2 regions of the Corynebacterium capitovis DSM 44611 genome follow, and region 1 is predicted to be linked to the other one. Evidence: riboswitches for the same ligand, from Rfam matches in the RefSeq annotation. Region 1 holds a riboswitch; the other holds the start of a gene.
The links. A riboswitch is a leader RNA that binds a small molecule or an ion and turns the genes downstream of it on or off. The one in region 1 is predicted to bind thiamine pyrophosphate.
Positions count from the first base shown of each region.

Region 2: linked by a shared signal. The riboswitch ahead of CAPI_RS06805 (ECF transporter S component) and the one ahead of thiC (phosphomethylpyrimidine synthase ThiC) in region 1 are both predicted to bind thiamine pyrophosphate.

Region 1 is NZ_CP047117.1:1,939,438-1,947,060, reverse strand. Features, by position in the region: gene CAPI_RS09445 (alpha/beta fold hydrolase) at 1-540, opposite strand, end outside; gene CAPI_RS09440 (hypothetical protein) at 565-708, shown strand; gene nrdF (class 1b ribonucleoside-diphosphate reductase subunit beta) at 705-1,715, opposite strand; gene nrdI (class Ib ribonucleoside-diphosphate reductase assembly flavoprotein NrdI) at 1,721-2,128, opposite strand; gene CAPI_RS09425 (metal-dependent transcriptional regulator) at 2,185-2,892, opposite strand; gene CAPI_RS09420 (acyl-CoA dehydrogenase family protein) at 2,991-4,202, shown strand; gene CAPI_RS09415 (HdeD family acid-resistance protein) at 4,522-5,175, shown strand; TPP riboswitch at 5,370-5,482, shown strand; gene thiC (phosphomethylpyrimidine synthase ThiC) at 5,480-7,210, shown strand.
Region 2 is NZ_CP047117.1:1,395,102-1,402,724, forward strand. Features, by position in the region: gene typA (translational GTPase TypA) at 1-90, opposite strand, end outside; gene CAPI_RS06780 (Rv1157c family protein) at 259-948, shown strand; gene CAPI_RS06785 (ribonuclease FAU-1 family protein) at 952-1,491, shown strand; gene CAPI_RS06790 (nucleoside/nucleotide kinase family protein) at 1,472-1,939, opposite strand; gene CAPI_RS06795 (energy-coupling factor transporter transmembrane component T family protein) at 1,939-2,700, opposite strand; gene CAPI_RS06800 (ABC transporter ATP-binding protein) at 2,697-4,016, opposite strand; gene CAPI_RS06805 (ECF transporter S component) at 4,021-4,623, opposite strand; TPP riboswitch at 4,618-4,725, opposite strand; gene CAPI_RS06810 (hypothetical protein) at 4,753-4,950, opposite strand; gene CAPI_RS06815 (dipeptide ABC transporter ATP-binding protein) at 5,027-6,685, opposite strand; gene CAPI_RS06820 (ABC transporter permease) at 6,682-7,623, opposite strand, start outside.

The DNA of each region.
Region 1 (7,623 bases):
GCGCTGTTGCCACTTCTCGGCCGAGTAGGATTCCCAGAACTTCTCTGGCAGGAACGGGATGTGGAAAGCTCCGACGTACCAATTGGGCTTGACTACCTTGAGCAGCTGCCGGGGCCGTGAAATCCGCCTGCGAATGACATTAGCAACGGAATCCAGACTTGGCCCAGAGATCGTCGTAAAGGAAAGGATCTTTCCCGCGAAGCGGGCGCCTGTCGCGGATTCCCAGCTTTGAATGGACCCCCAGTCGTGACCGACGAGGTGAAACGGGCGACCTCCTAGAACCTGCTCGCTGACGGCGAGGAGGTCTCCGCTGAGCTGTTCTAGGTTGTAGGCACTCAACGATGCCGGGTGGGCGGACTCCCCTGCCCCTCGGGCATCGTACGTAACGACGTAGAAGTCATCGCTCAGCAGCGGAACAACACGTTCCCAGACGGTGTGATCATCTGGGTAACCGTGCAGGAGCACGAGCGGGGTCTTTTCGGCATCGCCGTGGGTGAAGGCTGCTAGTTCCTCGCCGTCGGTGGAGGTCACGGTCATCATGGAGGGCTCGCTTTCTCTGTGTACTTGGCGCGCGCCAGCCTAGTGGAAGACGCGCCCATCTACAGCTATGACGGGAAGCACCGTTCCCACCTCCACGTCGTTGCGGGCCACCCGCTTGACGACGCTGACCGTGCCCCCTGGCTAACCGCCGTGGAGCGACAGGTTTAGAAGGACCAGTCGGCGTCCTCTGTGGCTTCGGCGCTCCCGATAACGTAGGCGGAGCCCGAACCCGAGAAGAAATCGTGCGTTTCGGAGGAGTCGGGGGTCAGCGCCGCCAGGATATCGGGTTCGACGTCCTCGGCCTCGGCTTCGTAGCGCGCGGGATAGCCGAGGTTCATCAGGGCCTTGTTGGCGTTGTAGTACACGAAGGCCATGACACCGTCGATGAGGTTGAAGCCGGAGTACAAGTCGGAAGAGTACTCGGATTCGAGGCGGAGGAGATCATGGACAAGCGAAAAAGTGAAGTCCTCGAGTTCGGCAGCGCGCTCGGGGTGGGCGGCGAGCCCGCGCTGGAACTTATACCCGGAGTAATACCCGTGGACTGCCTTGTCGCGCAGGATAAGGCGGATCATGTCGGCTGTGTTCATGAGCGTGCCGCGCGCCGAGAAGTGTAGCGGCAGGTAGAAACCCGCATAAAGGAGCAAGGAGGACAGCAGGGTGGAGGCAACTTTTCGTTTGAGGGGGTCGTTGCCGACGTAGTGCTCCATGACCCGGGTGGCGCGAACCTGGAGGCGGGGGTTAGAAACGGCCCACTCGTAGGCTTCGGTGATCTCCTTGGTCGAGCACAGGGTGGAAAAGACCGAGGAGTAGCTACGTGCGTGCACGGCCTGCATGAACGCGATGTTGGCGTAGACGGCCTGCTCGTGCTCGGTGCGGGCGTCGGGGATTTGGCTGATTTCGCCCACGCTTGCCTGCACCGTGTCCAGTAGCGTCAAGCCGGTGAACACGCGCACTGTCAGGGTCTGCTCCGCCTCGCTGAGCTGCGCCCACCCGGACAGGTCGTTCGAAAGCGGGACCTTTTCCGGGAGCCAAAAGTTGCTGGTCAGGCGATGCCAGACTTCGAGGTCTTTGGGGTCTTCTATCAGGTTCCAATTCACGGGCCGCAGTGGGAGTTGCCCGCCCTCGACTCCCCCTGTCCACTCCGGGGGAGTGATGCTGCGGTCGTGGTAGCTCACGCCGTTCATTGGGATACCCCTTCCAGGTTCAAACGAATTTTCTGGCGGATCTTGTCGACATCCGCCTTGGTGCCAAGGAGCTCAAATCGGGCAAGGTCGGGCACGCCGCACTTGCGCGAGATGATCGGGCCGGCGGTGCAAAAAGCGGATCCAAAGTTCGTGTTGCCGGAGGAGATGACGCCTCGCATCAGCTCGCGGTTGTGCGGGTCGTTGAGGAAGCGGATGACTTGCTTCGGAACGGCGTGCCGAAGCGCGCCGCCACCGTAGGTGGGCACGATCAGCACGTAGGGCTCGTGCATGCGGAGCGCTTCGTCCGCGGGCCGCAGGGGGATGCGGAAAGAGTGCATCCCGAGCTTGGCGACGAACCTGTGGGTGTTCTCAGACACCGAGGAGAAATAGACAACAGCACACATGCTGCCTCCCAATCGCTAGTCGCTGGTACGAATAATCTAGTTCGTACCTACGAATACTAGGTGAGGGGCGTGCCGGGTGCCAACCCTGCTGCATGCACGAGGACCACGAGGACGCTGCGTGCTGAGTCATGTGCAAGGACGGCCTCGCGGGCGTCCTCAAGGCTCAGGCTAACGGCGTGGGTAGTGGTGCCGCGGTCGTTTACCTGCCCGCGGGCCCCGGGGACGATGCCGAGGTTGGCAAAGTGGTTCAACAGCCCGGGCTGACGGTCGCGGACGCGGGCGACTCGAAACTGCGCGCCCGCGGGCAATGACAGGAGGGGGACATCCGATGTGGGGGGAATCGTCCCGTCTGAGCGTGGAATGGGGTCTCCATGGGGGTCGCGTTCCGGATAACCGAGCGCGGCGTCAATGCGTCCAAGAAACAAATCCGAGGCACCGTGTTCGAGCCGCTCGGCATCGTCGTGAATCTCCTCCCAGGAATACCCGAGCGCGTGGCTGAGAAAGGACTCGATTAGGCGGTGGCGTCGCACCATCCGCACCGCAAGGTCCCTGCCCAGCGGGGTAAGCGCCACCCCGCCTTGCCGTGAGTGCTCTACTAGGCCCTGTTTGCTGAGCCGGCGCACGTGCTCGGAAACCGTTGACCGGCTCAGCCCGAGGTAGTCCGCCAGGGCGGAGGGCGTCATGGACTCGGTGTGCCACTCCCCGAATGTGTAAATCGACTTCAGGTAGTTCTGCGCGCTGTCGGACAGGGCATCGAGGTCCATGAGGCGAAAGTGTAATAGCTCCAGCACGCGCGACGGGTCGCCGTACTTAAATGGGAGACGGAAGCTTTGCCTCAGAATCCTCACGAAGGAGTACGCCCATGAGCGACGCATCAGACTTGATTGACTTCGACAGCCTGCTTAGCCAGGACGAGACCGCGTGGCGGGATGGTGTTCGCGAGTTCGTCGAAGCCGAGATTAAACCGCGCGTGGGCCAGTGGTATGAGGACGCGTACGTGCCGCTCGAACTGATCCCGGAGTTCGCAAAGCGGGGCATGATCGGTGCCCACCTGAGCGGTTACGGCTGTCCGGGGCGTTCCGCCGTCGATTATGGGCTTGCCATGCTCGAAGTCGAGGCGGCCGATTCGGGCCTGCGTACGATCTTGTCGGTCCTTGGATCCCTCGCGATGACCGCGATATATAAGCACGGATCCGAGGAGCAGAAGCGCGAATACCTGCCCAGGATGGCGGCGGGCGAGTTGCTCGGTGCCTTCGGGCTGACGGAGCCCAGGGCGGGTTCAGACCCGGCCTCCATGACCACCCGCGCGGCATACTCACCCAAGGCCGGCTGGGTTCTCAACGGCGAAAAGCGGTGGATCGGTTTGGCCCACCTCGCGGACATCACCGTGATCTGGGCGAAAGTCAGCACGGCGGACCTCGAAGCCGCGGGGTTCGACGCACCGCAGGGCCGCGAGGAAACCATCGCCGGATTCCTCGTGCCTAAGGGTACGCCCGGCTTCACGGCCACACCCATTGAGAAGAAGCTCTCCATGCGAGTGTCGACGCAATCGCACATCACGCTTGTCGACGCCACCGTCCCCCATGCCAACATCCTTCCCGCCACCTTTGGCCTGAAAGCGCCACTGACTTGCCTGAATGAAGCCCGCTACGGGATCGGGTGGGGCGTGCTCGGCGCCGCCCGCGATTCACTCGAGCAGGCCTTGGCCTACGCTGGGGAACGCACGCAATTCGGCCGGCCGATCACCGGGTTCCAGCTGACTCAGAAGAAGCTCGTTGACATGGCGGCCGGATTGAACCAGGGGTACCTACTTGCTCTGCACGTGGGGCGCCACAAGGACGCGGATACCTTGGACATCAGTCAGATCTCGCTGGCCAAGCTGCAAAACACCCGCACGGCAATTGATATCTGCCGAGAGGCGCGCACCATTTTCGGAGGCAATGGCATTATCCACGACTACTCCCCTATCCGGCACGCCGCGAATCTCGAGTCGGTGCGCACCTACGAGGGCACCGACGAGATGCACACGCTCATCCTGGGGCAGAAGATGACGGGGATTTCGGCATTTAGTTAGAGAACCGGAAGGTACCCTGAAACTTCGCGAGCATCGCGGTGTCAGGTGGGGGGAGCAAAGTAGAGCAACGTGGGGGTTTTGCCGGTGTAAGGGTGCGGTTTTTGCACTTTGCTCTACTCCCCCAGACTCGGGTTTTCTGGCTTCAACGCCGTACTGCAGAACGTCCGGGAACTGCCCTACTGGCTACAAACTGTGAGATACCTGTAATCGCAGTAGCGATTATTATGTGGGGGGCTGCGGGGCGCGTCGTTTCGGCGGGTCAGCAGCTGCACTAGGGCGCTTACGCGGCTCCCTTTAACACATCTTAGAAAGGTTCATGATGTCGACCCCTTCTGCTACTCCCCCGCCAAACCAGTCGTTTTACCAGCGGCGCGTCTCGGATGCCCAGCATTCTCTGAAGGTTCTGGGCAATGTCAGCGTCGCTTGGCTTATCTTCCGCGGCGTGATTGCGCTGCTGTTTGGCATTCTCGTTCTCGCTTCCCCGCTTTCGGCTACCGTTGCCCTGCCCCCGGTGGTGGGCATTCTGTTCTCTCTCTGGCTGATTTTCGGTGGCATCGCCCAGATCGTTTTTGCGTTCCGTGAACGCGATGTCGTGTCTGGCTGGGGATGGGACGCCTTCTTCGGTGTTCTCGAGCTTATTATCGGTATTCTCCTCTTCTTTGTTCCAATCGAGACTGGGATCTTCCTCGTTCTGTTTTCGCTCTGGGTCATGGCGTTCGTCGTTATTTTCCGAGCAATTCCCATGTTCAGCTCCGGCAACGGGTGGCTAATCTTCTTGGGCATCGTCAATATGATTTTCGGTGTTCTGATGGTTTACTTCGTCATTGCTCGGCCGGGCGAGAGCCTTGTCGCGGCGGTACTTGTTGCAGGCATATGGGGAGTTGTGTCGGGTGTACTCAGCTTCGCTCTGGCATGGCAGGTTAACCGAGTACGCAACGACCTCGAAGCTGCTGCAGCCGAGACGGGCATGTAACGTCGTCGCCCACAAAACTCCACGTCGAAGGTTGAGCAGCTTCATCAGGGGGGTGCGCGACGCGGGGCAGTCTGCCGGACTAGAAGGTCCTGCCCGCCGCCTGCGCGGCGACGGTGTCGGGTGACCTGAGACCACACCTTCGTGGAAACCCGCTTCCCACATCCCTTACCTGCAACCGCTAAACTAATTCCTCACACCGTACCCACGGGTGCCCGGCGGAACCGGGCTGAGATGGCGCTGATACCGCGCCAGTACCGTTTGAACCTGTCTGGTTAGCACCAGCGAAGGAAGTGAGGAAGGGCTCATGCAGCCAACCCAGCGCGAAATCCACCCGAAGCACTCCTACGCCCCCATCAGGCACAATGGCCTGGAGGTGCCGGAGACCGAGATTCGCCTCGACGACTCCCCTACCGGCCCTAACGAGCCGTTCCGCATTTACCGCACGCGCGGGCCCGAGTGCGACCCCGCCGAGGGGCTTGATCCTCTCCGGGCGGGGTGGATTCGGGAGCGAGGGGACGTCGAGAAGTATGAGGGCAGGGAGCGCACCTTGCGTAGCGACGGCCGCGCGGCCGAGCGCCGCGGAGCCGCCTCCCTTGAGTGGAAAGGCCAGGTCCGCGAGCCGCTGCGCGCGAAGCCGGGTAAGCGCGTGACGCAGATGCACTACGCGCGCCGCGGCGAGATCACCCCCGAGATGGAGTTCGTGGCGCTGCGCGAGCACTGCGACCCGGAGTTCGTGCGCAGCGAGGTGGCGCGGGGCCGCGCGATCATCCCGAACAACATCAACCACCCCGAGTCGGAACCGATGATTATCGGGCGAAAGTTCCTGACCAAGATCAACGCGAACATCGGCAATTCGGCGGTGACCTCCTCGATTGAGGAGGAAGTGTCGAAGCTGCGCTGGGCCACGCGCTGGGGCGCGGACACGGTGATGGACCTGTCCACCGGCCAGGACATCACGACCACGCGCGAGTGGATCCTGCGCAACGCTCCGGTGCCCATCGGCACCGTGCCTATCTACCAGGCGCTCGAGAAGGTCGACGGCATCGCTGAGGAGCTCACCTGGGAAATTTTCCGAGACACGGTCATCGAGCAGTGCGAGCAGGGCGTGGACTACATGACCGTCCACGCCGGCGTTCTCCTCCCCTACGTGCCGCTGACCGCGGGCCGCGTGACGGGCATCGTCAGCCGCGGCGGGTCGATCATGGCCGCGTGGTGCCTTGCGCATCACAAGGAGAGCTTCCTGTACGAGAACTTCGACGAGCTCTGCGAGATCTTCGCCTCCTACGACGTTGCATTTTCGCTTGGCGACGGCCTCCGCCCCGGTTCCCTCGCCGATGCCAATGACACGGCGCAGTTCGCGGAGTTGAAGACGATCGGGAAGCTGACGCGCCAAGCGTGGGAGTACGACGTGCAAGTCATGGTCGAGGGCCCCGGCCACGTGCCGCTGAACATGGTCCAGGTGAACAACGAGCTTGAGCAGGACTGGGCGGGTGACGCGCCCTTCTACACGCTCGGTCCCTTGGTTACCGACATCGCGCCGGGTTACGACCACATCACCTCCGCCATCGGTGCCGCCCACATCGCGATGGGCGGCACCGCCATGCTCTGCTACGTCACCCCGAAGGAGCACCTGGGCCTGCCGAATCGCGACGACGTGAAGACCGGCGTGATCACCTACAAGATCGCCGCCCACGCCGCCGACGTGGCCAAGGGCCACCCCGGGGCCCGTGCCTGGGACGATGCGATGAGCAAGGCGCGCTTCGAGTTCCGGTGGAACGACCAGTTCGCCCTCTCCTTGGACCCGGACACCGCGCAGGCATACCACGACGAGACCCTACCCGCCGAGCCCGCCAAGACCGCCCACTTCTGCTCCATGTGCGGCCCGAAGTTCTGCTCCATGCGCATCAGCCAGGACATTCGCGACACGTTCCCGGAACAGTTGGGCATGCCCACTGTTCGCGACGCCCAGGCTGGCGAGGCCCTCATGGCCGCCGAGTTCCACGCGCGGGGTGGGGAGATTTACGTGCGGGAGTAGGGTGCGGGGCGTGCAGGTGACATCGTCGCCCCTAGACTCCGGCCGCATGGGAGTCACCCCCATGTTCGCATCGCTTTCCGACGCCACCGCCGCCCACCTCATCTGGTGCACCGGCTTCTGCCCCGTTCTGGTTCGACAAAGGGCGGTGGAGGGTGTCGTCCGACCCGAAAATGTTTCACGTGAAACATCGAGCTGGCGCGAGATCGCTATTCGCTACGGGAGAGGCTGCCCAATCGCGGCGTCAGGCACTTCCGCCATTGTGGTTGGGGCACTGCCAGCTGCCCAACGAGAACACCCACAACCGCCCCAGGAACAACCGTTGGCGGTGCGTATCGCGGCCATTGTGAGCGTGGCGTGTTTAGTGGCGGTGGTGCTTGGGCGGAAGCGAGATCGCCGCCCAGATTCGGCGCCTC
Region 2 (7,623 bases), 540 kb from region 1:
GGACTGCTCCAGCATGCCGTTGACAAGGGTCGTCTTGCCGTGGTCGACGTGGGCGACGATGGCTACGTTACGGAATTCAGGGTGCGACACTAACCCGATGCTCCTTTTAGGGGATAGGCAGAAAAGACCGTTTACACCCTACTCCCTGGCACCGTGAAACGCATTGTCGCCAGCCGGAATCACTTGACGTCCACCCGGGATCGACTAATGTGACAAGGGTTACTGAAGTTATACCGTAGTCGCTGTTTAAGGAAGCCCATGGCTCGCATCCGTTTATTGTCGCGCATCGCAGCGTGCGTGGGCGTTGTCGCGCTAGCGTGTTCTGCGGGCCCTAGCGCCCAAGCGCAGAGCACCTTGACGCACCCATCCGCCTACGTCGATCACCTCGGCCGCCCCACTCCGGAAGTGGTAAAGCGCGTCAACGAGTTCGCAGCCCAGCCCTTCATTCCCCAACAAGTGGCGGACGCCTTGCACAACGCCATCGGGTTTTTTGCCGGCGATGGGCAGCAAGGCGGCCCCGATCTTCCCGACGACGCCCCCGCCATCTCTCAATTCCTCTGGCCTACGGTGTCGCTCAACTGCCTGGGAGACGGACTCCACTCCACCGCCTCGGCCATCGCTGTACCGGGCCCGGCCCAGCTCCCTGCCCCCGGCGCCCCTGCCGGGCACACCTCGTTCGTGTTCACCGCGCTCGGCACTCCGGCCGCGGCCGCGGAGCAGGGCGATATGCGAGTTTACTGGGTGAACCTGACAACCGGCCGGACTGGCGTCACTGCGCTAGGCAACACCGGCCTCAACCCCAACGGGCCAGCGACGCTATCGGCCACCGCGGAGACGGGCTCGGGGGTCGTAGTCGCGGCGGCCGAGGGATCCGTTCACACGGTCGCCGCCGGCGGGACCTCCACCTGCGCTTTCGCACCCACCGTCGCCGGTTTTACTGTGCGGTAGCCGATGAAAGCGGACCTGCACCCCGTCAAGGCGGAGACCTTTGATACCAAGGCGGGTGTCAACGTCGACCCCAAGGGTTTTCACCGGGCCGTTGACGTATACGCGGTCTCTGACTTCGGCCTCTACATGGCGCGCGGAGCCAACCACCCACGGTTCGGTTACCTGGAAAGCTGGTTGCTACCCCGCCTGAATCTGCGGGCCAACATCTTCCATTTCCGCCCCGGCGCGGAGAAAGACCAGGACTTCTACTTCGACGTCGCCGACATCTCGGTCACCGGTGACGTGTGGACAACCCGAGACCTGTACGTCGACCTTGTCAGCCTCACCGGCACCCCGGTCGACGTCCTTGACATCGACGAGCTCGCCGCCGCGACATCGGCGGGGTTCATCAGCGCCGAAGACGCGGAGCGGGCCATTGAGACCACGCTCGCCGCGGTGGAGGGGATCACGCGTCACGGCGATGACGCGATGGCGTGGCTGCGGTCCGAGGGCGCCCACCTGACGTGGGCCGAATCGGTAACCCTCACACCAGCCGAACCGTGACGTCAACGGCGGGCCGAGCCAGCTGCGCTTCTTGCGCGGCCCACATGTCCCAATACTTCTCATAGCCCGGGTCGCGCCGCAGGGCGCGCCGCTTGCGCGTCTCCAGGGGCGCAATAACTCGCACTGTGGTCACCGCTCCCCTGCGCCGCGCGGCTCTTATCGACGCCTCCGTGACCGCACCGACCCCTTCCACGATGAGGTCCGCGCCTGGGTCGAGTTCCACCCAGCGCTCCCGCGTGCCCGTCTCCCAATCCCAGCGCCAGTACCCCGGTCTAGCAGAGCGCAGCACATCCGTGGCAACCATCCGCGCCCCCTCGGATAACCCGTGCCAGCCCGGATAGAAATCGTCAAGGTGCACGACCTCCATGCCCAGGGCGCGGCCCATCGTTTCGGCGAGGGTCGTCTTGCCCGCACCAGAGGGACCGTCGATAAGAAGGGTGTACGGCATCAGGATATTGCCCACAGGGGCCGGAACGAACCGGTGCACCACGCGGTGCCCACGGCGAACGCGGCGCAGGCCACGCTTGCGGCGAGAACGACCCAATCGATGCGGTGCAAGCGGGAAACGCGGGCGTGGGAGCGCGTCGGAAAGCGGCCAAAGCCTCGCGCTTCCATGGCGGAGGACAGCTTCCCGGCGCGGCGCAGGCTCATCACGAGCAGGCCAAAGGCGAGGGACAACGCGTGGTGCAGCCTGCCCGTGTCCGCAATGCCGCGCGAGCGGCGTGAACGGCGCAGTGCATCGAGGTCGTCGCGCAACAAAGTGAGCATGCGAAACGCCGCCACCGTTCCGATGACAAAGCGCTCAGGAAGCCGGAGCACCTGGGATAAACCGTCGCCAAGGTCGGTGGGGTCAACATCGGCCGAAAGGATGACCACGGGCAGCGCGATAGCCAGAACGCGCACCACCATCGCACCGGCCAGGCTCAGCGAGAGCTCGGTGACCTGTATGAGTCCCCACTGGGCCAGCACTGCTCCCCCGCTCTGCCCGTACAGAGCCAAGGGGATTCCGGATATGGGAGCGAGGATTACGAGGGGCCAGCTGCGACGCGCCAGGCGCGCCCACCCCACGCCGCACAGGGGGGCCGCGGCGACGCTCAGCGCAATTGCGATCGTCGCTGAAACCCAGTCGAGGGTCAGCATGAGCGGGGTGGTAAACAGCGCCACCGCGAGGATGCGCGTTACCGGGTTAACACGGCAGATGAGATTCATTCGAGCACCACCCGGTGGTCCCCGAGGCTGGAGATGAACGCCTCGTCGTGGGTGATGGAAACGACCGCCACCCCTTCCTCGGTCAATTCCCGAATCAGCGCGACCAGCTCCGCGAAGGTGCGATCATCCTGCCCGAAAGTCGGCTCGTCTAAGAACACGAGCCTTGGTGCGTTGACAAGCGCCGTCGCCACCGACAGACGCCGCTTCTCCCCGCCCGAGAGCGTGAATGGATTAGCGCCCCGCAGGTGCGTCAGGCGCAGACGCTCCAGGAGGGTGTCAACACGCTCGCGGGGAGCGCCAGACAACTCCATCTCACCCTGGACCGTGCTCGTGACAAACTGGTGCTCTGGGTCTTGGAACACGTAGCCAACGCGCTGGGCGAGCTTACGCGAGGGCCATGCGATCGGGAGTCCGGCCAGCCCCTGCCGGATCTCGGCGGAGTAGTCCAGCACGCCGCCGCGCACTGGAGCCAGCCCAGCTAATGCAAGCGCGAGGGTCGTCTTTCCCGTCCCGTTCGCCCCGGTCATTACGGTTGAAAACCCCTGCGGAATCTCCAGGCTGCGGGGCGGCCCCCACGTGGGCTGCACGCCGTCAGCGCGAACGGCAACGTCGGCGTCGGCAGGGACACTTTTCGACGCACCCGGGGCCGCCACTTCCGCCACCGCCTCAGCACCGATGCGTCGCAGGCCTTGAGCGTCCAAGCGGTAGAACGTGTCCACGACGTCTTTCCAGTATTCCGGCCGGTGCTCCACAACGATGAGGCTTGCTCCGGTTTCGCGGCACGCGTTGTCGACTGCCGCGATGACGTCGTCACGGCCCGCCGGGTCAAGGTTCGCTGTCGGCTCATCCAGGACGAGGATTGACGCCCCCATTGCGATGACACCCGCGAGGGCGAGCCGTTGCTTTTGCCCACCGGAAAGGTGGGATGTGCGGTGGTCCAACGCAACGTCGAGGCCGACGGCGTCCAGGGCACGGCGGACCCGCGGCCAGATGTCCTCGGCCGGCACGCCGACGTTTTCGGCCCCAAAAGCTACATCGTCACCTACCCGGGTGAGGATCGTTTGTGCCTCTGGGTCTTGCATGACCATGCCCACCATTCCGGAGACGGTGAGCGAACCCGAGTGCGATCCCTCCTCACCGTCCCCGGCAAGCCCCGCGATCACGGAGAGCAGAGACGACTTCCCCGACCCGGAGTCGCCGGTAATAAGGACCCGCTCCCCCGGCGCCAGGTCAAAATCCACGCCGCTGAACGCGGAACGCTGCCGGGTGGCGTAGTGGTACCCCAGCCCCCGCACCGAGACGATCGGACGCGCCATCAGATTAGGAGTCCGCGCCCTCGAAACGCTCCCGCCCGGCCGCGAACCGGTCCAGCGCCCCGGTGGCTGCCAGTGCCTTGACCAGCCAGTAGCTGAGCAAGCCGGCGAGCACAATTCCGGAGACGACGAGGCACGTCAGGTAGATCGCGTTGAACACCAGGCTCATTGCGAGGTTTCCGGAGGTGAACAGCTCCAGGACGAACGCCCCTAGCGCGGATCCGACGCCGGCGAGCGCTGCGACGGCGGGGGTGAAGCGTCGATACGCGAAGGCGAGGAATACGAGCTCCGCGCCCAAGCCTTGGCTCAGGCCGGAGTAGAGAGTCTCGATACCCCACTGGCTGCCGATCAGCGCCGATACGCTAGCCGCGATGAGCTCCACGAAGATGGCCGCGCCGGGCTTGCGGATGACAAGCCCGCCCACGGTACCGCCGAGAAACCACACACCCGCGACAAGGCCACCGAGGCCGGGGGTCAGGGCATCAAGGGCCTTGAACCCTGCATACCCGAGCGAATTCCACACCCAGAAAATAAGGCCACAGGCGACCCCAAGCACGGCTGCGGTCACGATGTCAATGACGCGCCACTTGGGCGCACGAGATGTAGGCATAGCCCGTGATCCTTCCTAAACGCCGGCATTACCCGGATCAGGTTCGACGGTTCGCCGTGGACGGCGTCTCAGCCCCGACATGGAGCACCCGCGTTGTCTTGTAGGAAGGATCTTAGCAATGGGCTCGTATTAGTTAGAGGACAGCTCCCCGAATGTGCACGAAGCGAACTCGTGGTCCTGGGACGCGCCGATTACGCACTGGTCCGCGTCGTCGTGGGAGGCGACGCCGAACCCCGGGTCCACGTCTGGAACCGATGGGGGCAGAAGAACAGAGCTCGCGAAGATTCCGGCGAGAAGTTTGGGAAGAAACGACACGACGTATGACATAGCCCCGAGGGTATGGCCGCGGCGCCACCGGGTGCACATTCGTGCCGGAGTTCGGCACGAAAGTGCACACCCGCACCTACCCCACGTCGATTCCCAGGTTCTCTCCCGTCCCCAGCTCAATGTTGAGGCCGGGCACCGAATTGATGAGGTTTCGCGTGTACTCCTCGGCTGGGTTGTCAAAGACGCTGTCCGCGGTGCCCTTTTCGACGACCTTTCCCTGCCGCATCACCACGATATCGTCAGCCGTTTGCCTCACCACGGCGAGATCGTGGGTGATGAACAGGTAAGACAGGCGCAGTTCGCTTTGCAGATCCGTCAGCAGGTGCAGGATCTGGTTTTGGACCAAGACGTCGAGGGCGGAGACCGCCTCATCCAGCACGATGACCTCCGGGTTGAGTGCCATCGCACGGGCAATGGCGATGCGCTGCCGCTGCCCGCCCGAGAGCTCGTTGGGGTACCGGCGCATCGCGGAACGCGGCATCTGCACCATGTCCAACAGCTCAGAAACGCGAGCCTCCCGCTCCTTGCGGCTGCCAACCTTGTGCAGGGTGAGGGGCTCCTCAATACACCGGTAGATGGAGTACATCGGGTCGAGCGAACCGTAGGGGTTCTGGAAGACCACCTGCATGCGGCGGCGGACGTCGAAAAGTTCTTTGCGCGACAGTTTGGACACGTCGCGCCCCTCGAACTCCACTGCCCCGCTCGTCGGCTCAAGCAGACTTAGGACCATATTGGCCACGGTCGACTTACCCGAGCCGGACTCGCCCACGAGGGCGAGGGTGGATCCCCGGCGGAGGTCGAAGGAGACACCATCGACGGCTCGGAGTGAACCGAACTCTTTCACAAGATCGGTCACCCGCACAACGACTTCCTCGCTGGCCACGTCGGCGGCGAGCGATTCAGCCGTTTCCAATCCCTTCGCCTTCGCCGACTGGATACGGGCCGATGCCAGCGAGGGCGCCGCGGTGACGAGCCGCTTCGTGTACGGGTGCTGCGGAGCGCGCAGGATCTGCAGGCTCGGCCCCTTCTCGACGATACGTCCCCGGTGCATGACCACGAGGTGATCCGCGCGCTCCGCGGCCAAACCGAGGTCGTGGGTGATGAACAATAACGCCGTGCCCAGCTCTTTGGTGAGGGTTTCCAGGTGGTCGAGGATGCGCTTTTGCACAGTGACGTCGAGGGCCGACGTCGGCTCGTCGGCAATAAGCAGGGCGGGCCGCGCGGCAAGCCCCATGGCGATGAGCGCGCGCTGCCGCATCCCACCAGAGAACTCGTGCGGATACTGCTTGGCACGCTTCTCGACGTCCGGCAGCCCGGCCTCCTCCAAAAGGGAGAGCACGCGGGCGTGGCGCTCAGAGCCCGCGGCGATATTGTTTGCACGCAGCGCCTCCTCGACCTGGGTGCCGATGCGCCACACCGGGTTGAGGTTACTCATCGGATCCTGCGGGACAAGGCCGATTTGGCTGCCGCGGATCCTCTCCCAGCCCTTTTCATCCAGCTCAGTCAGCTCCTCGCCGTTGAGCTTGATTGACCCCGCCGTCACTTTGCCTGTGCCCGGCAGTAGCCCGAGGATGGACATAGCGGCCGTTGACTTCCCAGAACCGGACTCGCCGACGATAGCGACCGACTGGCCGGGGTAGATGGTCAGGTCGACGTCGCGCACGGCCTCGACGGTGCCGGTTGTGGATTCGAAGGAGATCCGCAGACCCTCGATGTCGAGTAGTGGTTCGCTCATCGCTTCCTCGCTTTCGGGTCGAGGGCGTCGCGGATCGCATCGCCCATCATGATAAAGCTCAGCACCGTCAGCGCGAGAGCGATGGCCGGGTAGAAGAGCACCATTGGCTGAGTGCGCAGCGAGGCCTGGGCTGCGGAAATATCCCCGCCCCAGGACACGACCGTCGCCGGCAACCCGATGCCAAGGAAGGACAGGGTCGCCTCCGCAACGATGAAGGTTCCAAGAGCGACGGTGGCGTACACGATGATCGGCGCCGCTGCGTTGGGCATGACGTGGGAGGTGATGATGCGCAGGTTCGACGCGCCCAACGCGCGGGCAGCCGTAACAAACTCATCATTCTTTACTCCCAGCACAGCACCGCGGGTGATTCTCGCGATCTGGGTCCACCCGAACATCGCTAGTGCCAGCACAACCATCCACACCGAGCGTTTGTTTTGGAACATGGACATCACGACGATGGCGGCCAAGACGAGGGGCACGGCAAAGAAGATGTCGGTGAGCCGCGACAAGATGGCATCCCACACGCCGCCGTAGAAACCGGCGAGGGCGCCGACGATGGAACCGATCACCGTGACAAGCAGCGTGGTGAGCACTCCCACTGTGACCGAGGCGCGGGCGCCATAGACGGTGCGGGAGTAAATGTCACAACCCTGGCGATTGAATCCGAAGGGGTGGCCCGAGCTTGGGCCCGCGAGGGAATGCGAGAGGACACATTCCCGCGGGTCCACCGTCGTAAAGAGACCAGGCGCGAGCGCCAAGGCGAGAGCGGCGAGGATGAGCAGACCGGAGATCCAGAACAGCGGGCGCCGGCGCAGGTAGCGCCAGGCATCAGTCCATTGGCTCGCGGGGGCAGAGCCGTCGGCAACGGCGTCGACCGCTCCCAAGCCGGTCTCGTCTGTCTCCGCGATGAAGTACTCCTGGCCGCGAAGCGGCGCGTT